Regions from separate parts of the Pseudoalteromonas sp. MER144-MNA-CIBAN-0113 genome, predicted to be linked through region 2. Evidence: predicted binding sites of a transcription regulator. Region 2 holds the regulator's gene; each other region holds the start of a gene.
The links. The regulator FliA, encoded in region 2, starts transcription of late flagellar genes. The targets are predictions, from matches to a motif close to CTAAAGNTNNNNNNNNNNNNGCCGATA.
Positions count from the first base shown of each region.

Region 1: the regulator FliA is predicted to act here: its motif matches at 7,531-7,557, upstream of pomA (flagellar motor protein PomA).
Region 3: the regulator FliA is predicted to act here: its motif matches at 1,864-1,890, upstream of fliS (flagellar export chaperone FliS).

Region 1 covers NZ_JBEOOG010000043.1:18,115-28,402, forward strand. Annotated here, with positions in the region: gene thiL (thiamine-phosphate kinase) at 1-534, shown strand, start outside; gene AAEY57_RS12115 (phosphatidylglycerophosphatase A family protein) at 531-1,016, shown strand; gene AAEY57_RS12120 (diguanylate cyclase domain-containing protein) at 1,048-4,134, shown strand; gene dxs (1-deoxy-D-xylulose-5-phosphate synthase) at 4,197-6,059, opposite strand; gene ispA ((2E,6E)-farnesyl diphosphate synthase) at 6,175-7,062, opposite strand; gene xseB (exodeoxyribonuclease VII small subunit) at 7,065-7,307, opposite strand; gene pomA (flagellar motor protein PomA) at 7,611-8,378, shown strand; gene AAEY57_RS12145 (flagellar motor protein MotB) at 8,381-9,301, shown strand; gene AAEY57_RS12150 (hypothetical protein) at 9,449-9,934, shown strand; gene AAEY57_RS12155 (DNA topoisomerase III) at 10,010-10,288, shown strand, end outside.
Region 2 covers NZ_JBEOOG010000025.1:14,770-25,057, reverse strand. Annotated here, with positions in the region: gene AAEY57_RS08745 (chemotaxis protein CheA) at 1-2,003, opposite strand, end outside; gene AAEY57_RS08740 (protein phosphatase CheZ) at 2,018-2,785, opposite strand; gene cheY (chemotaxis response regulator CheY) at 2,802-3,185, opposite strand; gene AAEY57_RS08730 (RNA polymerase sigma factor FliA) at 3,226-3,936, opposite strand; gene AAEY57_RS08725 (MinD/ParA family ATP-binding protein) at 3,963-4,823, opposite strand; gene flhF (flagellar biosynthesis GTPase FlhF) at 4,816-6,306, opposite strand; gene flhA (flagellar biosynthesis protein FlhA) at 6,328-8,436, opposite strand; gene flhB (flagellar biosynthesis protein FlhB) at 8,508-9,638, opposite strand; gene fliR (flagellar biosynthetic protein FliR) at 9,648-10,288, opposite strand, start outside.
Region 3 covers NZ_JBEOOG010000066.1:12,342-22,629, reverse strand. Annotated here, with positions in the region: gene AAEY57_RS15070 (sigma-54 dependent transcriptional regulator) at 164-1,600, opposite strand; gene fliS (flagellar export chaperone FliS) at 1,968-2,363, shown strand; gene AAEY57_RS15060 (hypothetical protein) at 2,363-2,686, shown strand; gene fliD (flagellar filament capping protein FliD) at 2,877-4,301, opposite strand; gene AAEY57_RS15050 (flagellar protein FlaG) at 4,330-4,716, opposite strand; gene AAEY57_RS15045 (flagellin) at 4,816-6,216, opposite strand; gene AAEY57_RS15040 (flagellin) at 6,434-7,837, opposite strand; gene flgL (flagellar hook-associated protein FlgL) at 8,113-9,372, opposite strand; gene flgK (flagellar hook-associated protein FlgK) at 9,375-10,288, opposite strand, start outside.

The DNA of each region.
Region 1 (10,288 bases), on a different contig from region 2:
AAAGTGGGCGACTGGATTTTTGTAACCGGACCGCTAGGTGATGCTGGTTTGGCAATTGAGTCAAAAAAACAAGGTTTGCCAGTTGCACCTGAACATTTAAAGCATATTAATAAATGTTTAAACTTTCCAACGCCACGCGTGGCCGCCGGACAAGCTTTGCGTGGCTTAGCGTCATCAGCTATTGATATTTCAGACGGTTTACTTGCTGATTTAAGTCACATTTTGGATTTGTCACAGGTCAGTGCAACAATCAATATTGAAAATGTACCTACTTCTGATGCAATGCAAGCGAGTCTTGATTTTGAGCAACAGCTTCCTTTTATACTCAACTATGGCGATGACTATGAACTACTTTATACCGTCCCAGACAGTAATAAGAGTATGCTCGATATTAAGTTGCGCCAATACGGTGTAGAAGCAACCTGTATCGGCCAAATCAAAAGTGGTGACGGGAATATAGAATTATTACACCAAGGTGAAAAGTTTGTTTTTGAGCACAAAGGCTTTGAGCACTTTTCCAAGGAGCAGGTTTGAATAAAAACCGATTATTTAATTTAAAACGCCCACATCAATTTTTTGGTTTGGGTTTTGGTACAGGGCTTGCGCCTAAAGCCCCAGGTACATTTGGTACTTTAGCGGCGTTACCGTTTATTTTTATTACCATGCATTTTCCGTTATGGTTACAAATTGTATTTGCGGTGGTGATCAGTATATTTGGTATTTGGGCATGTGGAAAAACAGCTGATGACCTCCAAGTTCATGACCACCCCGCTATTGTTTGGGATGAAGTCGCTGGTTACTATATAACGATGATTGGTGCAGCACTGAATTGGCAAACATTATTAGTGGGCTTTTTACTATTTCGCTTTTTTGATATAGCAAAGCCAGGGCCGATTCGTATACTTGATAAACGTGCTCATGGTGGGTTTGGTATTATGGCCGATGATGTACTTGCAGGTATTTTTTCGCTTATTTGTTTGCAAGCATTGATAAAAGTAGGTTTACTACCCTTTTAATTTATTATTTGTTTAACTAGGTGGCAGCACTATGATGCGATTTTTATTGGTTTGTGTACTCTTGATGTGTGCCATGCCAAGTACGGCTTCAATTACTGATTACGTAGTTAAACAATGGAACATTAAAGACGGACTTCCCTCACAATCCCTCAAAAGTGTGGTGCAAGATAACCAAGGCTACATGTGGCTTGGTACGCAATTCGGGTTAAGCCGATTTGATGGTAACACTTTTACTAATTACAACACTCAAAATAGTCTGTTTTTACCCAGCAATGGCATCAATAAATTACTGATTGATGGCCAAGGACTATTATGGATAGGCACGAAAAACGGCCTAGTTGTTATAGACCCAGAAAAGCTAACCGCACAAGAGTTTAATATTAAAGGCCCTGTTAGAGATATTCTTGAAGACTCTAAAGGCAGTATTTGGATAGCAGCTAATGGGCTTTATTACATAGACAGAGGCCAGATAGAGCTGCGCGACCAGCTAAACAATCCGAGCCCTATCGTAAATGCCACTGCGATCACCCAAATAGTAGGGTCAGTCAGTAAAATGGCGCTCTCACCAGAGGGAATTTGGCTGGTTAACGACCGTAATTTATTACGCCTGACGCAAAGCGCGTCTGACTTTTCTAAATTACGCTTAGAACTAACTGCTAAAGTGGCTCTGCCTGATCGTTTAGCGCAAACCATTGTTCACGATCTATCGTTTTTAAATGGTAATTTGTACCTAGCTTCTGAGTTAGGGGCTTACTTTTTAGATTTAGATGACGAGCTACGTCCGTTTCCACTGCCCAATGCTAATAACTCAGCTGTGTATAAGTTTATGAGCGATGGTAATGGCGGCTTGTGGATATCAACCTATGGACGTTTATTATTTAGAGCTAAATCTAATGATTGGCAGTGGGTTGAACCCAGCCAATTAGATCAGAGCATTTGGTTTGCCGATATATTTAGAGATGATGAAAATAACATATGGCTAGCGAGTTTTAGTGAAGGGTTATGGCTTGCTCACGAAGGGCGAATAGAGCGCCATTCAGCCATTTCTAAAATGACCGAAGCGGTGATGGCTATTAGTAAATCACCTGATGGTAAATTATGGATTGCCAATAAAAGTGGCATTGGTTATTTTGATGCCGATAAAACCTTTATTAATGTTATCAATAGTGCCAAGTATGGAAATGCCTCGGTACATGACCTGCAATTTGATGGCGATCGCCTTTATATTGCTACTGGCAGAGGCTTGTTTTTCTATGAGTCGAACACCTTATATAGTTTCCCTGCTCGTGCGTTGAGCGATAACCCTGTTTTTGCAATTAGCACTTCAACTAAAGGCGGCTTTTGGGTAGGCACCGGACGAGGGTTATATCGTCTAAATTATAATGGCTTAAACCCTTTTGCGTACAATGCGTTCTTAGGTAGTAAGTTTGTTACTTATGTTCTAGATAAACCAAATTTTGGCGTGATTGGTACCAGTAAAGGCGCGTATTACTTTACTGAACGCGGGATAGAAAAAATAGGTGACCAAACCACCTTAGAAAGTGCGTACGTTACTAGCATTTTACACATTAAAGGCGTAGGTATTTTAATTGGTTCGTTGAATGATGGTTTGTTTTATCGCAGTGGACAAGGGCAGTGGCAGCAATTAGATGCCGCCAATGGGCTGCCATATGGTTCTATATTTAGTCTTGAGTACGATGATACTACAAAACGCATTTGGGTAAGCACCATGAAAGGGGTTTATCGCATGCCAGTTGAGCAATTCAAAGCCAACATTGAAAGCCTAAAAGTGGAGGAAGTGATCTCTTCATTTGATCGACAGCTCGATGGTAAAGCAAGTCAATGCTGTAATGGTTTAGGCCATGATGCGGTGGTTGATATGGATAATTCAATTTGGTATCCCAGCTTGCAAGGCGTTGTAGAAATTCCTAAAGACGTAGAATTATTTGGACTGCGTTCACTTAAACCAACTATAGAAACTTTAACCACGCCATCACGAAAACTTGCTGCGGCTGCGTTAGGTAAAAAGCCAGTACTTAAAACTGACGAGCGTGATGTAACGCTTACCTATACCGCTATCGATTATTATGCACCTGCAAGTATAGAGTTTAGGTATAAACTCAATGGACTTGATAATGATTGGCGCTATGCAAATACCCGCCGAGAAGCAATTTACACTAACTTACCAGCAGGTATGTTTTTATTTGAATTAGAGACAAAACGTCAAGGTGAAGATTGGGGCAAAGCGCAATCGGCCGAATACGCTTTTGTGGTGCCTGAACGATTTGGTGAAACTATATATTTTAGATTACTGATCACCAGTGGTTTTGTGTTGCTCTTTTATTTGGTGTTTTGGGTATTTAAAGTTCAAGAGCGACGTAAGCAGCAGGTTCTTGAGGGGCTTATTACTGAGCGAACCCTTGAGCTTCGCCAAGCAAACGATAAATTAAACCAAGTAAACTCTCAGCTTAAACTTGTTAGTCACTCTGATGAGCTAACAGGGCTGAGAAGTCGCCGTTTTTTGTTTGATCAACTACCAAAAGATATTGAGCATTTTCAGCGTAACTCGCAGTCATTACAGGCTCAAGGTAAATCGTTGGTGTTGTTAATTATTAATTTAGATAACTTTAGCCGCATTAACGATGCCTATGGTCCTATTGCTGGAGATAGCTGTTTACAACAAGTAGCAGCATTACTTAACTCGCGTACCCAAGGTTCTGATTATGTTGCCCGTTGGAGTGGTGATGAGTTTTTACTGTTATTGCGCGATTTTAAATGTAATTTAATCGACAGCTATGTATATGAATTATGCCAAGCAATTGCTGATTATTCGTTTCAGCTTCCTAACGGTGAAACAACCAATATAACAGCGTCAGTCGGGTGGTCGTTCTATCCGTTACCTCTCTTAGGTGGGCAAGTTATTAGCTGGGAAACATCAATTAATCTAGCTGACATAGCATTACATCAAGTTAAAAAACGCGGCGGCGATGGCGTCGCTAATATTACCTTTGACGAGCAATTAGATGCATTTGAGTTTGAGCAAAACCCCAATGTTGAACAGCAAATTGGTTTGTTACAAAGCAATGGTCTAGCCGATATTAAGGTATGGATGCGCTAGAGGTTATAGATGAGCAATAAAAAAGGAGCCAATGGCTCCTTTTTTATTAAACACGATAAGTGTTAGCTCATAAATGATTTAATTGAAGTTAAAATACCGTGTTCACCTAACCCCATTTCATCGTGCATTTGCTGTTGTGTGCCATGTTTAATGAATTCATCAGGAATACCTAAGTTAAGCACTTTTACATCGGCTTTAATGCTCGATAAATATTCATTAACTGCAGAGCCTGCACCGCCCGCAATCGCGTTATCTTCTAGGGTTACAATAATATCGTGATCATTAATCAGCTCATCAATTAATGCCGTATCAAGTGGCTTAATAAATCGCATGTTTACTAGAGTGGCATTGAGCTCATCAGTGGCAAGTTGTGCGTTTTCAAGCAAGGTACCAAATGACAATATAGCCACTTTAGTACCTTTTTTAATTACATTTGCTTTACCCATTTCAAGTTGTTGCATAGTGCTTTGAATGTCTGTTGAGCCTGCACTACCACGCGGGTAACGAACAGCAACAGGACAATTAGCTTGATAGCCTGTATAAAGCATATGACGGCATTCGTTAGTATCACTTGGGGCCATAATGACCATATTAGGTATACAGCGCATAAAGCTTAAGTCGTAGGCGCCTTGATGGGTTTCACCATCGGCTCCAACAATACCGGCGCGGTCTATAGCAAATAATACCGGTAGGTTTTGCAGTGCAACGTCGTGAATTAGTTGATCGTACGCGCGTTGTAAAAAGCTAGAATAGATAGCCACAACGGGCTTTAAGCCCTCACAAGCAAAACCTGCAGCAAGAGTAACAGCGTGTTGTTCTGCTATTGCTACGTCAAAGTATTGTTCTGGATACTCTTTAGAAAAACGTACCATGCCTGAACCTTCACGCATAGCTGGCGTGATTGCCATGAGCTTACTGTCTTGCTCGGCCATGTCACAAAGCCAATCACCAAACACATTTGAGAAAGTCGCCGCACCTGGCTTAGATTTTGGTAAGCTTGATGTTGCAGGATCAAATTTTGGTACGCCATGATAACCAATCGGATCGGCTTCGGCAGGCTTGTAACCTTTGCCTTTCTGGGTTTTTATATGTAAAAGCTGTGGGCCTTTTAAGTTACGCATATTGCGCAGCGTATCAACCAACATATTCACATCATGTCCATCAATTGGGCCAATGTAATTTAGACCTAATTCTTCAAAAAAAGTACCCGGGATCATCATCCCTTTAATGTGTTCTTCCATACGGCTGGCAAGCTCTTTTACCGGCGGTACACCAGAGAGCAGCTTTTTACTGCCTTCGCGGATGTTGGTATAAAAGCTACCTGATAAAATACGCGCAAAATGATTGGTTAACGCACCGACATTTTCAGATATCGACATTTCGTTATCGTTCAAAATGATCAGCATGTCTGATTTAACATCGCCAAGGTGGTTCATTGCTTCAAAGGCCATACCAGCAGTAATTGCGCCATCGCCTATTACCGCGACTGTTTTACGCCCTTTGCCTTCTTTTTGTGCAGCAATAGACATACCTAACGCCGCAGAAATTGAGGTACTTGAATGGCCAACACTAAAGGTGTCGTATTCACTTTCATCTCTAAAAGGGAAAGGATGCAATCCGTCTTTTTGGCGAATGGTATGCATTTGATCACGACGGCCAGTCAGTATTTTATGCGGATAAGCTTGATGACCCACATCCCAGACCAAGCGGTCTTCGGGTGTGTTGTATACATAATGTAGTGCAACGGTAAGTTCTACGGTTCCTAAACCAGACGCTAAATGACCGCTACTTTGCGATACCGAATTGAGTAAATAGTCACGCAATTCATGGCTAAATGCAGGAAGCTTATCTTGTGCTAAGTCTCGCAAGTGGGCTGGTTCGTTCACCAAATCAAGTAATGGATACTTGCTGCTATCAAGTGTCATGGTTTTTTATATATCCTTCGCTAATATTAACCCTCCTCAAAACAAACGAGGTTTAAAAGGCGACTTAATATTCAGTAATAATTTTATACTAAGAGTTAATACGTTTTAGCTGTATTTAATGGTCACGTTCAATTAAATAGTTAGCCAATGCCGCTAAATCTGTTGTGTCTGCGTCAATGTTAGCTAATGCCTCATGGGCTTGTTGTATTAAATTTTGTGCTTTTTGCTTAGCGCCTAGCATACCTAATAAAGCGGGGTATGTCGCTTTATTCGCTGCAATATCTGACCCTTGTGGCTTGCCTAAAGTAAGCGTATCGCCCTCAACATCTAAAATATCGTCATGAACTTGAAATGCAAGCCCTATAGCGTATCCAAAAGTTGATAAGTTATCTAAAGTTTGTTGGCTTGTATTAGGAGCGCACAGTGCGCCAAGAGTGATCGCACAATTTATTAGCGCACCGGTTTTAAGTTTATGAATGCGTTCTAACTCATCAACAGTAATAACCTTATCGGTTGCTGCAATATCGCGGCCTTGTCCGGCAACCATACCTTGTAACCCCGATGCATGCGCTAGTGCTGCGATCATTTTTAATTGTGCTTCAGTCGAACATTTAAATGTGTGCTTAGCAATAAGTTCAAATGCTAAAGTTTGCAGTGCATCTCCAGCTAAAATCGCTTGTGCTTCACCATATACAATATGACATGTAGGGCGACCACGGCGTAAATCATCATCATCCATAGCGGGTAAGTCGTCATGCACTAATGAATAACTATGAATACATTCAATGGCTGCGGCAAGTACATCTAAATCACGCTTGTCAGCACCGAGTATTTTACCTGTGGTGTACACTAAAAACGGGCGCAGTCTTTTACCACCATTCATTACACTGTAATGTGTGGCTTCTTTTATAGTATTGTCGCTTTCAAGAGGTTGTTCAAAATAAAGGTTGAGCGTATTAGCTACATCATCTTGAGCGAGTTTTATTTGTTCTTTTATGCTCACGATTATTCCATATCGTTATCAAAGTGAGTAAGCGGTGCTTTTTCGTCATTACCCATTAATATCGACACCTTTTGCTCAGCTTGTTGAAGTTTGCCTGAAGATGCGCTCGCAAGTGCAATACCGCGCTCAAATTGCTTTAAAGACTGTTCAAGCGATAAATCACCTTGTTCCATTTCACTGACAATTGTTGTTAACTCTTCTAGTGCTTGTTCGAAACTTAAATTTTCAGGTTTTTTAGTCGCCATCTTTATTTTCAACTTACATAATAAATTTAGACGCCAATTTTAGGGGGAATGCTAAACTAGGTCAAAGAATGATATTGTTTTTTGATAGATAAATGCTGTTGATTGGGTTTTATTGCGTTTCAACGTTATTTTTTAAAATTATTAATTTTGATTAATTAGATTGATTACCTATGTTGATCTAAAATATAGCTAATCTTAATTTTACCGTTTATCATAAAAATCACTTAAGTATTTCAGTACCTTGCCGATAAACAATTAATAACAACGCTTGCGAAGAAAAAATATAAAACCTTTGGAGGGAATGTGGATTTAGCAACCATTATTGGGATCCTTGGCGCAATTGGCTTAATTGTCATGTCCATGTTTATGAGTAGTAGCGGTGAAGTCGCTATGTTTTACAATACCCCTTCTGTGGTTATTGTATTTGGTGGTTCCCTTTTTATCGTTTTATCTAATTTTACCATGTCGCAATTTCTTGGCATTGGTAAAGTATGTGCAAAAGCGTTTATGTTTAAAATTGAGCCTCCTGAAGCATTAATCGAAAAAGCGGTAGAATTAGCTGACTCTGCTCGAAAAGGCGGGTTTTTAGCCTTAGAAGAAGCCGAAATCCCAAATCCTTTTATGCGCAAAGGCGTTGATATGCTAGTAGATGGGCATGATGCTGATGTGGTACGTGCAACATTACAAAAAGATATTTCGTTAACCACCACTCGCCATGAAATGGGGGCAACCTTATTTAAATCATTAGGTGATATTGCACCTGCAATGGGGATGATCGGTACGTTGATAGGCTTAGTGGCTATGCTCTCGAACATGGATGACCCCAAAGCTATCGGACCGGCAATGGCGGTTGCGTTGTTAACCACATTATACGGTGCGTTTTTAGCAAACGTTGTAGCCATTCCTATTCAGGTAAAACTTGAACTGCGTAAAGACGAAGAGGCCATGAATCAGCGCTTAATTTTAGATGCAGTATTAGGTATTCAAGACGGGCAAAATCCTAAAGTAATTGAAGGGATCTTGAAAAATTATTTGGCTGAATCAAAACGCGCAGTCAATACTGAGGAATAATTATGTCAGATGAAGAGTGCAAATGCCCACCTCCAGGACTTCCTGCGTGGATGGGAACGTTTGCCGATTTAATGTCATTATTAATGTGCTTTTTCGTACTTTTACTCGCATTTTCTGAAATGGATGTACTTAAATTTAAACAAATTGCAGGCTCAATGAAGTTTGCTTTTGGTGTACAAAATAAAATAGAAGTAAAAGACATTCCAAAAGGGACATCTGTTATTGCTATGGAGTTTACGCCGGGTAAACCTGAGCCAACTCCTATAGAAACCATTCAGCAACAAACGGTTGAAATGACCCAACAAATGCTTGAGTTTCAGGCGGGAGATGAAAGCTCCGCAGGTGGACGTCAAGAGCAACGTGGTGAAAAGCGAGGTGGTGAATCAAGCAGTACCTCAGAGGAAGTTGCTGCAGCTACGGCAGTGTCTGCTGCTGATCAAGAGCAAATAAATGACTTAGTTAAAAAAATTGCGCAACAGCTTGAAAAGCAAATTATTGATGGGGCTATTGAGCTTGAATCTTTAGGGCAGCAAATCATAATTCGTATTAGAGAAAATGGCTCGTTTCCATCGGGGAGTGCATTTTTACAACCACAATTTAAACCTATCATTCAAGATATTGGCCGATTACTTAAAGATGTACCCGGTGAAATTACGGTGTCTGGTCATACGGATGATTTTCAGGTTTCCAACGAGCTTTACATTAATAACTGGGATTTATCATCTAAACGCGCAGTTGCGGTAGCGAGTGAATTACAAAAAGTTCCAGGTTTTGATAAAACCAGAATGATGGTGGTAGGACGTGCAGAAACTAGGCCCTTAGTGCCGAACGACTCCCGCGAAGATCGAAGACGTAACCGCCGTGTAGAAATATCAATTTTACAAGGCAAGGCAAAAGAGTCAGCGCCAATTGATGTAAGATAGAATGACTTGGCTATGTACCTTTTTTAGCATAGAATGCAACATTCTTAACAAATGTAATGGGGCGAGTATGTTAACTAAGTATTGTAGTATGCCTGGTAACGGTACTGGCGATGACGATGATAAAAAAACGAATTTTACTAAGTAATCATGCCTGATTGGTTTGATAAAATTTTAGAAATTTTAAACAGTAGCTGGGTGCTTATTTTGAGCCCAGCTATTTTTGTTTTTTATTTACGAAAAGATCTCTGTGCTTTAAGGTTTACTTTAATAACGGCTTCTTTTTTTCTTTTTGGTGCTTTAATTCATTCATCGCTCAAAGAGTTTGATGACGGCACTTACATATACCGTTATGTAGTTTGGGCATTAAACGATTTATCTTGGATGGCTTTGATTGCTTATTTAGGTATCAAAGATAAAGTTTATTTGTGGCAATGCGTACTGGGTCAGCTTGTGGTTATTGGTGCACCCATTTTACAATTGTTTCGTTTAGTCGACCGCCATCTTTGGGAATTATCATATAGCACTTATATGTATAAAACTTTACTGCCACTCATTAATGTTGGCACAGTTATAGTGTGTTACCTGCCTCTTTTATATCTTTTTGTTAATAAGCGAAATAAAGCTTTAAGTTAGAAACTATAAAAATATCCCCAGTTTTAAACTGATATGCTAAACTACTGTTTATATGAACAGTGTTGGGGTGTGGTTATGAAACTTTATATTGCTGAAAAACCTTCATTAGGACGCGCTATTGCAGATGCGCTTCCAAAACCTCATAAAAAACACGATGGTTATATTGAAGTGGCGAATGGTGATTGTGTGTCTTGGTGCATAGGTCATTTGCTCGAGCAAGCAGAACCCGATGACTATGATGAGCGTTTTAAAAAATGGCAATTTGAGCATTTACCTATTGTGCCTGAACACTGGCAATTAAAAGCTAAAACAAAAACCCGTAAGCAGCTTACCATTTTAAAAAAATTAATTAAG
Region 2 (10,288 bases):
CGCTGACCTCTATCAGCGCCTTTTATAAGCCAATGTTCAAGGTAGAATAATGGAATCGACTTTTTACGAACAATAATCGTTAGCTGGCCATCAACCACATTAGTTTTTGTTAAATCTAAGTGGAATATTTCACTTACACCCGCTAGCGGCAAGGCAAAGGTTTGCTCTCCCACCACCACCATTAAGGTAGGCAATATCGCAAGTGTTAGTGGAACTTTGATTTCTAAAGTAGTCCCTACGCCCATTTCTGATTTTATGTTAACCGAGCCATTGAGCTGAGTGATTTTTGTTTTAACCACATCCATACCAACACCACGGCCAGAAATATCTGAGATTTCTTCTTTGGTTGAAAACCCAGGTGCAAAAATAAGGTTATAAGCTTCAGTATCAGAAAGACGACTCGCTTGGTCGTGATCAAGCACCCCTTTACTAATCGCAATCTTTTTAAGCTTTTCAGCATCCATACCGGCACCATCATCTTGGATGGTAAGCAGGATATGGTCGCCTTGCTGAGACGCTGATAAAGTAACAGTACCGGTTCTAGGTTTACCCGATGCTTCACGAATATCGGGCATTTCAATACCATGATCCACTGAGTTGCGCACTAAATGCACGAGTGGATCTGCCAATGCTTCCACTAAATTTTTATCTAAATCGGTGTCTTCACCAACAAGTAATAAATTAATATCTTTTTGCAGCGTTCGTGCTAAATCTCGTACTACACGGGGGAAACGGCCAAACACTTTTTTAATTGGCTGCATTCGTGTTTGCATTACTGCACCTTGGATATCAGCAGTCACAACATCTAAGTTGGAAATAGCTTTACCCATAGCCTCGCTGTCAGAGTTTGTTGCCAAGCTTACCAAACGATTTCGCACAAGTACTAACTCGCCCACCATGTTCATTATTTGGTCTAGGCGTTTGGTATCAACACGTACAGTTGTTTCTGCCGGTGGAGGCGCTGCTTTTTTGGGCGGCGCAGCTTTAGCTGCTTGTGCCGCAGGAGCCGGCTTAGCTGGCTCTGGTTTAGGCTGTGGCTTAGCTGCAGCAACTGGTTCTGGCTTTTTAGCTGCCACTGGTTCAGGTTTACTTACAGGAGCCGGTGTTTCTATCGACTTAGGTGCACCTTTACCATGAAGTTCATCAAGTAAGGCTTCAAACTCGTCGTCACTTATTTCATCATCGCCCGAGCTTTGCTCGTTACTTGGTGAAGCCACAGGAGCCGATGGTGTTTGTTGTGGTGTACTTGCGGTTGCTTGGCTCACTTCGCCAAAGCTGCCTACACCATGAAGTTCATCCAATAAGCTGTCAAATTCATCGTCAGTTATATCACCACTGACATCATTGCCACTTGATGATGATTGTTTTTCTTGTGGGGCTTGCCCTTTTCCATGAAGTTCATCAAGTAGGCTTTCGAATTCGTCTTCGGTTATTTCATCAATCTGAGACTCAGTACTGCTGCTATCTGGGCCGCTAAATAATTCATCAAAAGCAAACGGGTCTTCTTCAGCATCGTTGCTCGGTTGCTCTGCAACTGGTTCAGGCTCTACCGATGGAGTTTCCACAGGAGCTATATCTTCAACCACAGAATCGCCGGCAAGCTCTTCTGCTGTCGGTGGCTGCCCAAGTTTGTGAAGTACTGCAAGTAATTCTGGATCAGCAGGCTCTGGCTGGTCACGATTTTTAATCGTGGCAAACATTTCATTAATGGTGTCCAGTGCTTGTAAAATCACATCCATTAATTCAGAGTTAACTGTTCTTACACCTTGGCGCAGTAAATCAAACACATTTTCAGCACCATGACATGCATCAACAAGCTCTGTCATAGCCAAAAAGCCAGCGCCACCCTTTACAGTGTGGAAACCGCGAAATATTGCGTTTAGTAGCTCAGTATCATCTGGGTTGTTTTCCAGTTCTACTAACTGTTCAGATAAAAGCTCAAGGATTTCTCCGGCCTCTACTAAAAAGTCTTGTAAAATATCTTCATCGACTTCAAAGCTCATGCAGTACTCTCCTATTAGAAGCCCAAACTTGATAATAGATCATCAACTTCATCTTGATCAGATACAACATCATTACGCGTTTCTTTATCAATAATAGGCCCTTCGGGACCTGCTAGTGTTTGTGCAACAATGGGATCTTCTATTTTTTCTGGTTGTTCAGTTGGTTCAACCTCACCACCTTGCGCTGCAAATGCAGTTAACAGGTGAATTAAACTTTCTTCAACTTCACGGACAAGTTCAATAACACGGCGAATAACCTGACCGGTTAAATCTTGATAGTCTTGAGCCATCAGCACATTAGTCATCAGCATTTGTAACTCATCGGTTTTGTGATGAGAACTGCTCATAAACTTATCAATACTATGGCAAAGTGATTTAAACTCACCAAGCTCTATTTCGCGGTTCATTAAACGATCCCACGTTGGCTTGATATCAGCTATTTCGTCAGCGATTTCTTGTGCTAATGGTAAGCTTGCTTCAACCGCATCCATTGTCTTATTGGCTGCGTTTTCTGTCATTTCCATGACATAGTTAAGGCGTTTTTTTGCGTCAGGGATGGCATCAGTGGTAATGTCTGTTAAACGCGTGTCTAACTCGAAACTTTTTAAAGCTTCGTGCAGTTGACGCGTCAACTTACCCACCTCAGCAAATAACTGTGATTGCTCTTGTGAAGCTGTTTCTAAAATTAACTGATTCGCTTTATCTTGCTCACCATTTTCTAAAAAAACAACTAACTGGCGAGCTTGTTCTAAAGTAATCTGAGGCGCAGCAGGTGCTGACATAAGCCTCTCCCTCTCATTAACCTAAGCGTTCGAACACTTTTTCTAATTTAGTTTTCAATGTACCTGCAGTGAATGGTTTAACAATATAACCATTAACACCTGCTTGGGCCGCAGCAATTATTTGTTCTTTTTTAGCTTCTGCTGTAACCATTAAAACAGGAATATGCTTTAATTTTTCATCAGCTCGAATTGCCCTTAAAAGATCAATACCTTGCATGCCTGGCATATTCCAATCTGTTACAACAAAATCAAACGCTTGATTTTGCAACATAGGCAAAGCAGTTGACCCGTCATCTGCTTCTTGAACATTGGTAAAACCTAAATCGCGCAACAGGTTTTTAATAATACGTCTCATTGTTGAGAAATCATCAACAACAAGAATTTTAATGTTTTTATCCAAAACATCCTCCAGTGAGGCCTGAACCTTTATTTACTTACTTCTAGTTTATCCAGTCATTGATTTTTGCTTTAAGCTTAATCATCGCCTGACCATGTATCTGACTTACACGCGATTCACTTACATCGAGTATATGCCCAATTTCTTTTAAATTCATCTCATCGTTATAGTACAAAGAAAGCACCATTGCATCTTTTTCCGGTAACGACTTTATTGCACTGAGTAAAGACTCATTAAACCGTTCATTTTTAACATTATTGAACGGTTTGTCTAGTGCTAAATCTTGGCCATGAGGTGTAATCACATCGTCATCTATACCAAGGTCTTCAATACCTAACACTTTGCTTACATTTACATCGTTTAAAATATGATGGTACTCATTTAGCGAAATTTCAAGTTTTTCAGCAACTTCACTATCTTTAGGTTCACGGTTTAAACTGTTCTCAAGCGCAACAATAGTTTCTGCAACCAAACGGCTTTTTCTGTGAACTGAACGTGGAACCCAATCGCCTCGGCGCATTTCGTCTATCATCGCACCACGAATACGAATACCGGCAAAGGTTTCAAAGCTTGCGCCTTTGCTTGCATCAAAGTTTTTTGAAGCTTCAATTAAACCAATCATACCCGATTGAATTAAATCATCTAGCTGCACACTGGCCGGTAAACGAGCAATTAAATGGCACGCCACTTTTTTGACTAATGAGGCATGCTTTTCAACAATCATATTTAAATTTTGTGTTGACTGATATCCCATAGCTCTATTCACCGGTATTGTCATTGTTAGTTACTAACTAGTTTCTCAATGAAAAACTCTAAATGACCCGAGGCTTGACTAGGTGTTGGCCACTTAGCAATTTTTGTAGCCAGTGTTTTAAAAGCAATTGCAGCAGGCGACCCAGGAAAAACCTCAACAATTACTTTTTGGCGGCGCGTTGATTTGCGCATATTCTCATCATAAGGAACTGTTGCAACCAACTCCATTGATATATCTAAAAATCGGTCGGTAACCTTTGAAAGTTTTGCAAACAATTCCTGCCCTTCGCGTAAGCTACGCACCATGTTGGCAACAATTTTAAATTTGTATACGCCGTGCTCACGGCTCAGTACTTTAATGAGCGCATAGGCATCGGTAATTGATGTTGGCTCATCACATACCACCACAACCACATCCTGTGCGGCACGAGAAAAGCTCAATACCATGTCAGAAATACCCGCAGCGGTATCAACAATTAAAATATCAAAGTCGGTGTTAAGTTCACTAAATGCACGAATAAGTCCAGCGTGCTCTGAGGGTGATAACTCAACCATACTTTGCGAACCCGATGTTGCAGGCACTATTTTTATGCCTGCGGGACCTTCGACTAAAATATCATCAAGTTCACATTCGCCCGATAAAACATGAGATAAATTACGCTCAACGCGCAGTCCAAGCATCACATCACAATTCGCTAATCCTAAATCAGCATCTAGTACAAGCACACGTTTGCCTTGTTGGCCTAACGCGATTGCCGTGTTAAGGGATACGTTCGTTTTACCCACTCCACCTTTGCCGCCGGTGACAGCGATAACTTTTACGCCGTTATTATTATTCTTGCTCATTTTGCGAAGGCCGCTTGCTTGATCTAAAACTGTGTTAATCATACATCTCTACTGTGCTCGACGCCACTGATTGGTGTCGTGATTGTTGTGCTTTTATTCTTTTTAAATACAATTGCTCAGCTTTTTTTACTAGTTTTTCGGCATTTGCCACTCTAATATCTTCTGGTACTCGCTGACCGTTAGTAAGATACCCTATTGGGAGACGATTTTGAATCGCAATACTAATAATCTCACCTAAACTCAATGACTCATCAAGTTTAGTAAAAATACATCCGCTTAGCTGTACTTTTTTAAAGTGCCTTACTGTTTCTTGTAATACATTAATTTGCGCCGTCGCACTTAATACTAAATAACTACGTATATCAACACGCTGATTACGCATCAAGGTGTTTAACTGCTCGGTTAAGCGTAAATCACGTTGACTCATTCCTGCTGTATCAATTAAGACTAGACGTTTATTTCGTAAATGGTATAAAACTTCTGCTAATTCATTTGCATCTTTAACTTGTTTAACGCCACAACCTATAATACGACCATACGTTGCTAGCTGCTCATAAGCACCAATACGGTAGGTATCGGTAGTAATAAGCGCTACTTTATCGGCACCGTATTTTTGTGCACCCAATGCTGCCAGTTTTGCAACTGTGGTGGTTTTACCCACGCCAGTAGGTCCGACTAACGCAAAAACACCGCCTTGGCGAAGTATTTCGTTGTTCGTGGTTTGCATTTGATCTTCAACCATGTTCAATAAAGCTTTCCAGCCTTGTTGGCGAGACACATCGTCTGGTACAAAACATGCCATTTGCTCAGCAACATTTTTTTCTATCCCCATACCGACTAAGCGGTCAATCATACATGCACGGGTCGGGTCGCGACGTGCCATATCTTGCTGCATTAAACCTGATACTTGGTGCTCTAATAGTTGACGAATTGCGTTCATTTCTTCACGCATTGTGCTGATGTCACTGGATTCTTTATGCATTGTTTGCTGACGCGGTGCGCTAGGTGAATCTAAATCGTCAAAGCCACTGTCTAAGTCGTCGAAACCTAAGCTATCGGCTTGGGTGCGAGGGCGCACTGGCGCGCTTTGTTCACGTTCAAACATATTTTTAGGTCGTGATTGCACAGGCTCTTGTTCTTGATAGTGACCAGAAGTGTCAATGCCAGAGTGTGAAAACATTGAAGCAAGCTCTGCTGAACGAGGACGTGGAGACTGACGCTCTAGTAAAGCTTGTAAGCTATCTGCAACCTTTGCCTGTGGCTTAGGTTGAGCGCGTTGCGGTTCTGGTTTAACAAAATTATGTGAACTTTGCTCAGTATGTGCAAATGAAGCTCTTGCAGCAGGTTGGCTTTGAGGCTGCTCTGGCGCTTTTGTCGCTGCTTTGTCGTAATCAACTGCAGCAACAATTTCAACGCCATTAGCTAGTTTTTTATTTGACATAATAACCGCATCAACACCCAACTCTTCTTTTACTTCTTTTAGTGCAGTGCGCATGTCTTTAGCAAAAAAACGTTTAATTTTCATAATTCAAACCCCTTTAAAATCTTATTGTTGGCCTACAGAGCTGACAATCTTGATCTGTCTTTCATCTGGTATCTCTTGATAAGACATCACTCGCAATCCTGGAATGGTGTATTTAACAAATCGAGATAACACAGTGCGTAACATTCCTGACGTTAGCAATATTGAAGGTTCACCGGCCATTTCTTGATTTTGATGCGCTTCATTCAATGATGTTTGAAGTCTATCAGCAAGCCCTGGTTCTATTCCGGCACCTTCATCACCTGCATTTTGAAGTGACTGATGCAACATCTGTTCCAACTCAGGCGCCAAGGTTATGACAGGGATTTCAGAAGACATACCAACGGCATCTTGGACGATTAATCTACGCAGTGATATTCGCACTGCAGCCGTTAATACATCTGGGTCTTGGCTACGAGGGCCATACTCAACAAGGGTTTGAACAATTGAACGCATATCTCGTATTGCCACCCCTTCGTTTAATAAATTTTGTAGTACTTTAACGATGGTGGTCAGCGGTAATACCTCAGGTACAAGTCCTTCAACTAAGCGAGGGTGACTCTTACCTAACATATCTAATAAGTTCTGTACTTCTTCATGTCCGAGTAATAATGCGGCGCTATTGGTGAGTAACTGGCTAATATGGGTTGCCACCACGGTCGCCGAATCAACCACCGTGTAACCTAAAGACTGTGCTTCATCTTTTTGATCGGGTTTTATCCAAACCGCATCTAAACCAAACGCAGGATCTTTAGTTTCAATTCCTTTTAGCGGGCCAAATACTTGGCCTGGGTTAATCGCTAATTCATCACCATGTTTAAGCTCACCCTCACCACTTGATACACCCATCATGGTTATGCGGTATGCATTTGGGTCGAGTTCTAGATTATCGCGTATATGCACCGGCGGCACTAAAAAGCCCAGCTCTTGAGATAGTTTTTTACGCACTCCTTTAATACGGTTTAACAGCTCGCCACCTTGTGATTGGTCAACGAGAGGAATGAGTCGGTAACCGACTTCTAGACCAATAACATCAACTTGTTGAACATCATCCCAACCCAGTTCTTTTTGCTCTTGTTTAGCCGCAATTCCGGTACCTGAGGCCGCATTTTCGGCTTCTTCTGCTTCTGCAGCGGCTAATTTCAGTTTATTTTGCTGAGTATAGTATGCAAGGTAACCTAAAAGCGCCCCTAAGCTTAAAAATGCAAGGTGTGGCATACCTGGGACTAAGCCCATAGTAATAAGGATACCTGAGGCAATAAATAACGACTTTTCGTTACCTAATTGCTTCTTAAACTGATCGCCCATGTTGTGCGATTCATTTTGACGGGTTACAACAATTGCAGTACCAATTGAAAGTAGTAATGAAGGTAATTGCGCGACTAAGCCATCACCAATGGTCAATAGTGTGTACACTTCCATAGCGCGTGAAAAACTTAAATCATGTTGGATCATGCCAACAAATAAGCCACCCACAATATTGATCACTAAAATGACTATGCCAGCAATAGCATCGCCTTTTACAAATTTACTAGCACCATCCATAGAACCATAAAAGTCAGCTTCACGAGTTACTTCCTCACGACGTTCTCTGGCTTGCTCGGCACTGATAAAACCGGCATTCATATCTGCATCTATGGCCATTTGCTTACCTGGCATAGCATCTAGAGTAAAACGCGCTGATACTTCTGAAATACGACCAGCACCTTTGGTGATTACCACAAAGTTAATGATGATCAGAATTAAAAACACCACCAAGCCCACGGCGTAGTTACCACCGATTACCACTGAACCAAATGCTTCAATGACTTTACCAGCAGCATCCCCACCGTTATGACCCTCAAGCAGTACCACCCGGGTACTGGCCACATTGAGTGCTAAGCGCATTATGGTTGCAATTAACAGCACGGCTGGGAACATACCAAACTCAAGCGGTTTCATGGTGTATACAGTGACCAGTAATACAACTAACGCAAGCGCGATATTAAACGAAAATAATATATCAAGCAGGAATGGAGGCAGTGGTAAAATAACCATACCCAGCGCAGCCAACACCAAAAGCGGTGTACCAACGCCCTTCGCATATTCTTTTTTATCTTTATTAAGTTGTTGTAATACCGCTTTAAATTCCATAACTCTACAATTTCAAAAAATTGACACTACGCTGAAATTGCAATAACTATTCCAAGTTAGTTGGTTAGCAGTTAATACTTAAATTCATCGGGGATAGGCAGCTTTTTATTAAGGGCAACAGGGCGTTTTCCACGGCCTTTTTTAAACCGTTTAAGCTGAAACACATAAGCAAGCACTTGAGCAACCGCAGTAAATAGCTGATCGGGGATTTGCTCACCCACTTCTGCAGTATGATAAAGCGCTCGGGTTAAAGTTGGAGACTCAACAATAGGCACTTCATTACCCAATGCAATTTTACGAATTTGCATGGCGAGCTCATCCACACCTTTGGCTAATACAATAGGCGCGCCTGCTCGCTCTGTATCGTATTTTAAAGCTACGGAATAGTGAGTAGGGTTGGTAACAATAACATCGGCGTCTGGCACATCCTGCATCATTCTCTTTTGCGACATTTGACGTTGGGTTTGCCTTATGCGCGCTTTAATCTGCGGATCACCTTCTGAGTTTTTATATTCGTCTTTTACCTCTTGCATAGTCATTTTAAGCTGTTTGTTATGACTATAGCTTTGAAATGGGGCGTCAATAGCAGCAATAATAATTAAGGTGCAAGACATGGCTAAAAACATCCACGCTAAAATTTCCAAAGCATGAACAATATTGCCAGGCGCACTTTCTATACTTAAATGTAAGATTTCATCAAAAAACGTATTAATTAAAAAAATAGCAAATGCGGCCACCAAGCCAAACTTTAATAATGACTTAAGCAATTCTATAGCCGCTTGTGGACCAAACATGCGGGTAAAGCCTTTCATTGGCGACATTTTACTGGCTTTGGGCGCAGCTGCTTGCCAACTAAAATTAAAGCCGCCAAGCATGGTATTACCGATAAATGCAGCCAATACAATAATGAGTACAAACATCGACATAGGAAATAACAGTACGTCGGCCACCTCTCCCCATACGGCAAACATTTTGGTGGTGTCGTAGGTTTCATTGCGGTTAAGACTCAGCATTCTTCCCATAATGCGGTACAAGCCTTTGCCAATTTCAGGCCCATACATTAATAAGGAAATAGCAGAAAAAATAAGCACAAACATGGTACCTAACTCTTTAGAACGCGCTATTTGGCCTTTCTTTTTAGCATCATCAACTTTTTTTGGGGTGGGTTCTTCGGTTTTTTCTTGTCCGGAATCTTCAGCCATTACGCTCTCCTAAGGGGAACAACCAATTAGAGTACACATCAGCTCAACCATTTTTAGCCATTGGAACTCAAACTGAGTGACAAAGTTACCGAGCGTTGCCCAAATAATAACGAGCCCTGCCACTAAGGTAAACGGGAAGCCTATCGAGAAAATATTTAACTGCGGTGCAGCACGGGTCATAATACCAAATGCCATATTAATAACCAGCATGGCGGTTAATGGTGCTAATGACAGCACTAATGCAGTGGTAAACATCCAACCACCCCATGTCACTATGTCCCAGTAATGATCAACCGCCCACCAATTGCCATCAATCGGGAGTACTTCAAAACTGTGCACCACCATTTGAATCATCATTAAATGACCATTAAACACAAAAAATAATAAGGTAGCTAATATTAGATAAAATTGCCCCACTGCAGGCACACTCATCCCATTAGAGGGGTCAACAACAGATGCAAAACCTAAACCGGTTTGCATAGCAAGAATTTGACCGGCTAACACAAACGTATTGAGTAATAGTGTGGACGCAAAACCAATTGCGACACCAATCAACATTTGTTGGAGTACCACTAAAATCATTTCAAAAGAAAATAGATTAGTAAATGTAGCAGCAGGAAGAACAGGAACAACTAAGAAGGTGACCACTA
Region 3 (10,288 bases), on a different contig from region 2:
AAAACAGTAAGTTGGCACCCAACGCAGACGTGGGGTAAACCTGCTAAAAAATAGAACCTGTAACGGATTCAGTGTAACTACCGGTGTTTAGTTTTTCTAACCTAATATCTAATACCTAATACCTAATACCTAATACCTAAAATATAACACCTGCACTTTGCTCTTAATCCCTAGACAAGTTATATTTTTTCATTTTTTCGACCAGTGTGGTTCGCCTTACGCCTAGCACTTCAGCAGCACGGGCAACAACGTAATCAAAGCGCTCTAATGCCTGTGTGATTAAGTTAATTTCAAGCTCAGCTAAGTACTCTTTAAGTTCAATACCTTCATCGGGCAATAACCCAGGGGCCGCTTGAGCAAAATCATCTTCGAGATCTATTTCGTCTTCGCTAAATCCGCCGCTAAAAATATCATTAAATGCATCACGCTCCATCAGTTCTTCTGGGTACTGAGGCTCATAAGCTTCAACTTCAATATAGCGGTATTTATTTGGTAAATCAGGAACATCCACCACCTTATCTGGGAACATAATAACCATACGCTCAACTAGGTTCGCGAGCTCACGGATATTACCCGGCCAAGAATGTTCTTTTAAACTATCAATAGCACGCTCTGTAAACTTAGCCGTAGTACCGCTTTGCTCATTTACGCGGCGCATAAGCTCTTTAAGTAGTAATGGTATGTCTTCTGCGCGTTGAGCAAGAGATGGGCTCTCAATAGGAAAAACATTTAAGCGATAGTATAAATCTTCTCTAAATGAGCCTTTTTCTATCATGTTTTCAAGGTCTCGGTGGGTTGCGGCAATAACACGCACATCAGCTTGAATCGCTTTAGTACCACCAACGCGCTCATAGCTGCGCTCTTGTAGCACTCGCAGTAACTTAACCTGCATTTGCAGTGGCATGTCGCCGATTTCATCTAAAAATAGGGTGCCACCTTGCGCCAATTCAAACCGGCCTTTACGTGCTGAAATAGCGCCGGTAAATGCACCTTTTTCATGGCCAAATAATTCGCTTTCTAGTAGCTCTGCAGGAATTGCCCCACAGTTTACTGGTACAAATGGGCCTTTGTTACGCTTAGAAAGCAAATGTACGTTTCGGGCAACTACTTCTTTACCTGTGCCCGACTCACCTAAAATAAGTACGTTAGCATCGGTTTTAGCAACCTGCGTAATTAAAAAGCGTAAATCTTTTACGGCTTTGGTTTCACCAACAAGACCATCAAAGGTGCTTTTCTCTTTATTATTTTTATGTTCATGCGGCAACATGCGCTGATATTGCTGACAGTCGTGTAACAGCTGTGTGGTTATTTCATGAGTAAATGGCTCACATATCAACCCCACAACATTAGCCAAACTCAACAAAGGTTTAAGCGTTTCACCAATGAGTAAAAAAGGAAATGTTGGGTATCGTTTAATTAAACTTTCGTGATCTAAAGACTGCAAAGCACCTAACACCACAATACATTCTTTGTTTTGATAGTGGCTACATGCCTGTTCAAAGTCAGCTTCTGTTTGCAACTGTACCGCCTCACCAATAAAAGTAAGCGATGCGTATAATCCAATAGAGCGATTGTTATTATTATCTAAAATTAAGATCATCTTTAGCGAGCCATTTATTTCACTAATTTGTTTTATTAATCAAATTGTAAGCCAGTTGGGTTTGGATGCAAGCAATAGCGGCGATTTTTTGACATTAACGCCAAAAAACAGACACTGGCCGCACAAAGTCAATACTTTATAACTATTAATTGCCTGGGTAGTTTTAGTGACATACATACTTAGGATGAATTAAACGACATATAATGCGATTTTCAATGATACGATTTCACACAGTAAAAACTCATAAAAACTGCTATTATTATTTAAAGGTGTGACTGTTTTGGCCGATAAAGTAATAGTCAAACTTATGTTGGAACTAAACTTGCTTAGAGTTCTGAACATGTAATTAAAATTTAAGGAATTACCTATGGCTCATGCATCAATCAATAAATACCGTCAAATAACAGTTAGCAGCGTTAAAGAGATGACACCTTATGATCAAGTCAAACTCGTGTTTGTAAATATTGTTGGCAAGCTCTCTGCTGCAAAAGGATTTATTGAACGTAAAGAGTTAGAAAAAAAAGGCAACGCAATCTCTGATTGTATTGTGCTACTTGGTGCGTTGCAGCAAGTGTTAAATTTTGAAGACAATAATGAAGTATCAACTAACTTAGACTCTTTGTACGATTACTGTCAGCGTTGCTTATTAACTGCAAACCTTGAAAACAACATTGATAAAATTGATGAAGTAATTACCTTAATTAAAGAGATTAAGTCAGGCTGGGAAGCAATTCCATTCGAACAAAGAGAACCACAACTGTAATGTCTTTAAATCGGGTTACAAGCTCACAAGTTAAAGATAGTGAGACTCGAGCATATTGCAATGAGCTAGTAAGTTTGATTGCTGACTCAGAAGATTGGGATATTGAGCAAGCGCTGAATATTCATAATAAACTTGATATTCACATAAGTAGCTCACTTTCTAGAGAAAAAACTCATTATTCAGCTACTGAACTTGAGTTTTTAATTAACCTAATAGAACAGCTATCTGTTAAAATAGATAATCAAAAGCAACTATTAGCGGTTAAAATAGTTGGTAATCAAAAAAATAAAAAAGCTGTAAATAAGTATAAATCTAATATTTAAAAACACTTCTTGCCTTAGCTAACCCCCTATTTTATTCCCCTTTACAGAGTGATTAAGCAGATTTTTCACTCTGTATTTTTATTTCCTCAAACCTCACTATAAAACAACACAGTTAGTTACTAACAATCGAACAAACATAAAAAAACCTGACTCATAAGCCAGGCTTTATTTGCTAAACAAAGTTAATTGTTTAGCTAGACTTTTTAGCCACACCCGGTAGGTTAGCTAATTGCTGCTGCAAGTAACCTCCTGTCGAGTTTAGGTTAGCAACTAATATATCCATGGCATTGTATTGGCTATATAGTCGCTCTTCATACTTTTTCATTCGGCTATTAAATGCATCAACTTCATCTTGTAGCTTATCGAGTTGTGTTTCACGCCCTTCAATACGTGAACTAAAAATACCATCAGAGGCCGTATAACCTTTAATAACAGTATCTAACTGGCCAACAAAACCATCACCGTCATTTTCGCCAACAAAAAACGTTTGAATAGCTTGTGGATCGCTTTCTACGGCAGCTTTAAGAGCGTCAGAATCAATACTTAACTTACCTGAGCGCTCAGTTCTAATACCAAAGTTAGCTAAAAAGTCGGTATTACCATTACCCGTGCTAAATTCAGATGTTAACATCGAGCGTACTTGGTTTACAGAGCCTCTAAGTAATGAATCACCCGCAAGTGCACCAACGCCCTCTTCAGCGCTAGAGCGACCGAGCTGATTTGATAAATCAATAAATGCATTAAACTTCTCTACAAACGACTTTAATCCAGCAGCAACATTATTATTATTTTCAGTGATAGTTGCTTTACTTAAATCATCGTCTGCATTGTGAGTTTTTTTGGCATTAATGGTGACGCCCTCAATGACATCTTTAAATTCATTTGTACTGCTTGTCGCAACAAGCGTCCCATCAATCGTAATTGAAGCATCCGTCGCTGCTGTTACTTCGTTTAAGTTTTCAGCATACGTTGTTGATGTTGTATCACTATCATACGCAAGACGAGACAAGCCAGACAAGTCTGTATTACCACCATCACCGACATCATCAACTACAATTTTTATTGCGTTTTCTGCGCCGGTTTCTTTACTTGATAACACTAATCGCTGCCCCGTATCATCGGTAATAATAGTAGCATTAACTGAATCATTGTCAGCAGAGTCATTAATCGCGTCACGTATATCAGCCAGCTTTGCTGTGTCTGACACATTTATGTCAAAACTGTTAGAGCCAGAACTAATCGTGAGCTTACCCTCTCCCACCGCTTCATCGCCAGCTATAGCATTTGATGTTAGCTTTTGGTTCTCAGCCAAACTATTAACTTTAATAGAGTAATTATTGGTTTGCGCGTTTTTTTCAGAGCTTAAAGAAACAAAGTCGTCACTGCCACTGATAGTGCGCTTTTGAAAGTTTTCGATGTCACCCAATGATTCTAGTGAACCATTAAGCTCTTCCAAAGAGGCTTTTAGGGTACCTACTGCAGATATATCGGTAGTAAAGTTTGCTTGCTGTTTAGTTACTCGAGCTTGGTAAGGGCTTTTTTCAGCATTCACTAAAGCAGTTACAATTTCATTAACTTGAAGCCCTGAACCTATACCTTTAAATGAAATATCCATAATAATTACCCTCTTAAATTACTGAAAACTAAACTTTAAAATCAACCAATACACCGGTGGCTTCCGCTAATTTAGCAACGATACCTAATACCTCTTCAGACGGGTACTGCTTAACTAAATCACCACTTTCTTTATCAATCACCTTAATAACATTACGGCCAGAATCTTCGTCGACCTTAAACTGAAGGCTGCGATTCATTTCGCCCATAAAGTCCTGCAATTGCTGTACCACCTTCTCTAGTTTTTCAGGTGATAACTCAGTTTTAGAAATTTCGCTATTACTTGCAGTGGTGGTGATGGGTGTATTCTTTTGTTCATCAGCATTTTGCTTAACTTGTGATGGGGTTTGGTAACTTGAGGTAACCTCACCTTTTTGCGCTGAGCTGATATTTAGATTTAAACTTTGCGTTTCCATAATTCGCTCCTACTATAAAGCGATATAAAGCTTTATACCTATACAAGAAAGGAAGGGTTGCCCCTTCCTTAGTAGTTAAGTATAGAGCTTATTGTTAAATTAACCTAATAAGCTAAGTGCTGCCTGTGGCAACTGGTTAGACTGAGCTAAGATTGTTGTACCAGCCTGTTGCATAATCTGGTTTTTAGTCAGTTTAGCCGTTTCTGCAGCATAATCTGTATCTTCGATACGACTTTTAGAAGCCGACACGTTTTCTGATACGTTTGAAAGGTTAGCAATAGTGAAGCCAAAACGGTTTTGAACCGCACCTAAGTCTGCTCGTTGTGCATCAATTTGCGCAAGCGCCGCATCAATTGTTTGAATTGCATCTTGTGCACCTTGACTTGTTGCCCCAGAAATATCAATAGTTTCAACTGATGTCAAAGAGCTTGTAGAAGCACTAAATAATTCAGTTTCATCGGCAGTTCCATCATTAGAAATACCAATTTTGTTCGGTGATGATAAGTTTATTTCTGATGTTTTTGAAGCCGTTGCTGTAGATGCAGTTACTCCATCAAATGTTAAACCACCAGCTGGAGTACCTGCATCCATAACAGATTCAATACCATCCACACCTGTTGCTTTAAGTGTAATTTCACCAGCATCAGAATCGTAAACTGCATCATACCCATCGGCAACCATATCCTCAGCTAAGCGAGCCATATCACCACCGTAGGTACCTAAATCATAGTTGTCATCGCCAACATTGATTGTTGCGTTATCTGTATTAGTGATACCAGCAATAGTTACTTCTAAGCGAGCTTCAGCAACTACGCCTGTAGCAGCAGCATTTATTTTTGCTGCAGCACCATCAGCACCATCATTAGCCCCAAGAGTAACATCGACACCATTAATATTTAGTGTGCCTGCTGTTATAGCTTCATTTGTAGCCATGTCACCAGCTGCAGCTACTGCGCCAAATACAGAACCAGCACCATCAATTTCATTTGCACCAAGCGCATCTGCTGATACATCACGCAAAGTTACGTTAATTGTTTCGTTAGCGTTTGAACCTACTTGGAATTGTTTAGTACCGAACGAACCATCTAGTAAGCTTGTACCACCAAATTTAGTCGTTTCAGCGATACGAGTAAGCTCTTGCTGTAATGCGCCAACTTCTTTTTGTAGTGCGGCACGAGCGTTTGCATCGTTTGAACCATTAGCTGATTGCAAAGATAGGTCACGCATACGTTGTAAGATGTTTGATGACTCTTGCATCGCACCTTCAGCGGTTTGCGACATTGAAATACCGTCATTCGCGTTACGCTGAGCAACACCTAAACCATTAATTTGTGAAGAAAGACGGTTCGCAATTTGTAGACCTGCCGCATCATCTTTCGCACTGTTAATTTTCATACCAGATGAAAGACGTTGCATTGATGTACCTAATGCTTCGCTAGATTTTGATAAGTTTCTTTGTGCATTTAATGATGCAACGTTAGTATTTACTGATAAAGCCATGTTATAACTCCTGATTACTTTCGTAATGTAACTAATTGATTTTAACCAAGAGCCATCACAATAAAAATCTGTTCAAGCTCCGTTCTAATTAAGTTAACGGCCGTTATAAAATTACCTTTAGCTTTTTTTTAAAAAAAACAGTAAAAACTTTTAATTGATTGAAATACAAATAAAAAAGCCAAGCATATTTGCTTGGCTTTTTTATAACTAGCTGGCATTAGCCACCTAAAAGACTTAATGCGGCCTGTGGTAACTGGTTTGCCTGCGACAAAATAGTGGTACCGGCTTGTTGCATAATTTGGTTTTTAGTTAGGGTTGCTGTTTCAAGCGCGTAATCAGTATCTTGAATACGGCTACGAGAAGCTGACACGTTCTCAGATACGTTAGCAAGATTGGCAATGGTAAAACCAAAACGGTTTTGCACCGCACCTAAGTCTGCACGCTGGGCGTCAATTTGCGCTAATGCAGCATCAATAGTTTGAATTGCAGATTGAGCACCTTCACTAGTTGTACCACTAATATCAATCGCCTCCACTGATGACAATTGACTTAATGAGCTATTAAACATCTGGAGCTCATTTGCTGCTCCATCGTTTGAAATACCAATTTTGCTCGGTGATGACAAATTTATTTCCGATGTTTTTGAAGCTGTTGTTGCTCCCGCAGCAGTTCCATCAAACGTTAATCCACCAGCAGGCGTACCAACTGCTTCCATTACAGATTCAATACCATCAACACCTGTTGCTTTTAGGCTAATATTGCCTGCAGCTGGGTCATAAACAGCATCATAACCGTCAGCCACCATCTCTTCTGCTAGGCGCGCCATATCACCACCAAAAGTGCCTAAGTCATATTCATCATCGCCAATTTTTATAGTTGCATTATCGGTACTCGTTATCCCTGCGATAACAACATTTAGACGAGCCTCAGCTGTAACACCAGCCGCAGCTCCATTAATAGAATTAGCTACACCATCAGCGCCATCATTTGCTCCAATTAAAACATCAGTACCGTTGATATTCAGTGATCCAGGAGCTACAACTTCATTTGCAGCCATACTGCCTGCAGCTACTACACCAAATACAGTTCCTGGCCCATCAATTTCGTTGGAACCAATAGCATCGGCAGCAACATTACGTAAACTTACATTAATGGTTTCATTCGCATTTGCACCTACCTGAAACTGTTTAGTACCAAAAGTGCCGTCAAGTAAGCTGGTGCCACCAAATTTAGTGGTATCTGCAATTCGAGTGAGCTCTTGTTGCAGGGCTGCTACTTCTTTTTGCAGTGATGCACGGTCAACCGCACTATTTGAACCATTCGCCGATTGCAGTGATAAGTCACGCATACGTTGCAGAATATTTGCTGACTCTTGCATTGCACCTTCAGCAGTTTGCGCCATAGAAATACCATCGTTGGCATTACGCTGAGCAACCGTTAGGCCATTAACCTGAGACGTTAGTCGGTTGGCAATTTGTAAACCTGCAGCATCGTCTTTTGCGCTATTAATACGCAAACCAGATGATAGTCTCTGCATTGAGGTTTCAAGTGCCATGCTAGATTTAGATAGATTGCGTTGCCCATTAAGTGATGCAACATTTGTATTTACGCTTAAAGCCATTTTACCATCTCCTAGTTTCAATCAGAATGTGGTTCAAAATATTTAAGCAAAAACCACACTGTCTATGACTAGTTGAATGCATTACTTGTGCCAACTAGTAAAAAAAGATTAACCCTATGTTTTAAAACAACTAAATAACACTTATTGCGGCTTTAAATTAGAAGTTAGCGATTTTTTGACAGAAGATAAAAAGGGGGTGACAGTTTTTTGCCGCTTCGTTAAGGCAAGTTATTACCTACTTTTCTCGTATAGTAATAACCTGCCTTGGATGGTATTTATAAATAATCGAATAATGAAAGTTTAGCCAAGCGACCAAAAGTCGCTTGTGAAGCCTGTAAACCAGACTCTTGTTTAGTAAGTTCACTAATAGCTGCAGCAGGATCAATTTCAATTAAGCTCGCTCTGTTTTCTTGATTATTAATATCTAGAGCACTGTTTGAATCGGTCACACGCTCCACCACGTTCATACGCCCACCTAGGCCAGCCTGAGTAAACACAATTTGCTCACTGGCATTTTTAAGCTGAATTAACCCATCCGATAACGCTTGGTTAATTTGCGCTCCATCAAGTTGTTCGTCATTTAGACTAGTGATCAGATCTTCAAGCGTATTAAGCACATTTTCTTTACCTGGCTTTTCAAGGGTAAAATCAAGCTGGCCGGGTGCTACACCTTCAAGTTGAATTTCCATGCCTGCAAACTCAATCGGCTCATCAGTTACTTCACCAGTAACAGGTGGTACAAGAGGATTACCATCACGTAATATTTCATACTGATCAGGCGCTGAAGGCGTTGCACCAGGGATAACATTAACGTTATAGGTATTGATCGTTGGAGAAATAAGCGGATCTGGGTCTGAGTTATAATTATCTTTATGAAACTTGTCAAACTCGCCTTGGTTTTCAACATAAACAGTCCCTGCGGTAATGCCGCCTGATGGCGCTCCATCATTCGACACCACATCAAGACGTGCATCTACGCGTTCAAATACATTAAAGCCATTATCGCTTGATTTTATCTCAACCCCTTTTGCAATGGTTACTTCATGCTGGCCTTGATCGCCTTGGTATTCGTATTTGCCATTAGTGCTATTAAATGTATAGGTTTGAATATCGTCTTGATAGCCAGAGAATAGGTATTTCCCCCCTTCTGATTGACTATTCATTAAGTTAAGCAGCGATTTTTGCAATTCTTTTAGTTCACTGGCAACTGAAGCCAAATCACTTTGACCTAACGAACCATTGCCCGCTCGTATGGTTAGCATTTGCGCTTCTAAAATAGTGTCGTTCATACCCTTAAGTATGCTTTCTTCGGTTGATAAGCGACCATTTAGCTGCTTTATATTTTTAGTTAACTGCTCATTGGTTTCTATTTTATTGGTGTACAACATCCCTTGCGATATAGCAGCTGGGTTTTCAGAGGTACTCAAATACTTTTGACCTGTGTTTGCTCGCTCTAAAGCGCCTGCAACGCCCTGTTGATTATCTAAAATTTTATTAATTTGACTTTGATACATTAAATTATTTGATAAACGCATAATTACCTCGCCGCACTCAGTAAAGTGTCAAAAATAGAACGTGCTGCAGACAGTACTTGAGCCGATGCAGCATAAGATTGCTGAAAACGCAGCAAATTAGCTGCCTCTTCATCTAAATTTACGCCCGACAACGATTCGTACCAGGCTTCTGATTGCTGTGCTAAAGCATCAAATGCCGCCCCGTTGGTTTTTGCTTGACTGGTTACTACACCAACATCGGTTACTAACCCAGCATAGGCCTGGTTCAAGGTTTTATGATTATCGGCTGAGGCACTTGCTACCACATTTTGACGTACTAAATCGGTGTTTTGTAAGTCAGCAAGTTTTTGACCGTTGCGGTTATCATCAAAACCACCTTCATTAAATTCTAAATTAAAGGTATCTCCCGTTGCTGGTACGCCTTCAATATTAAAATCAAAGCCATAACCATCGTATGGTGCCCCGGCTTGAGCGAGTATATTGTTAGCAGGCGGTGTAACCGTAAACGTGGTTGTACCATTCCCATCAGTAAGTTGATATTCGTTAGCATTGGCTGTTTTAACAATGCTAATAGGGCCATTTGCTAAATCCAAAGGATTACTAAAACTACCCGTGGTTACATCGGTGACATTACCCGGTGAAATACTGCCTGTGCCTGTATTATCTAGGCCGTCAGCTGTTCTAATTGGAGAGGCTAAGGCAATGTCTTCGCCTCGACCTGTTGTCAGCGATATATTACCTGCCGCGCCACTATTAAGTTTTACCTGAAATTGGTCACCGGCATTACCGGCTCCGGTTACGTTTAGCTCTAAACCAAACGACTCCCCACTGGTAATAGCGGCTGAATCGATAATGCCACTGGGTGGAATAGTTGCTAAAGAGGCTGTGCCTAAAGGTTCACCTTTATTATCTATTGGCTGAATACTTACTTCGTTAG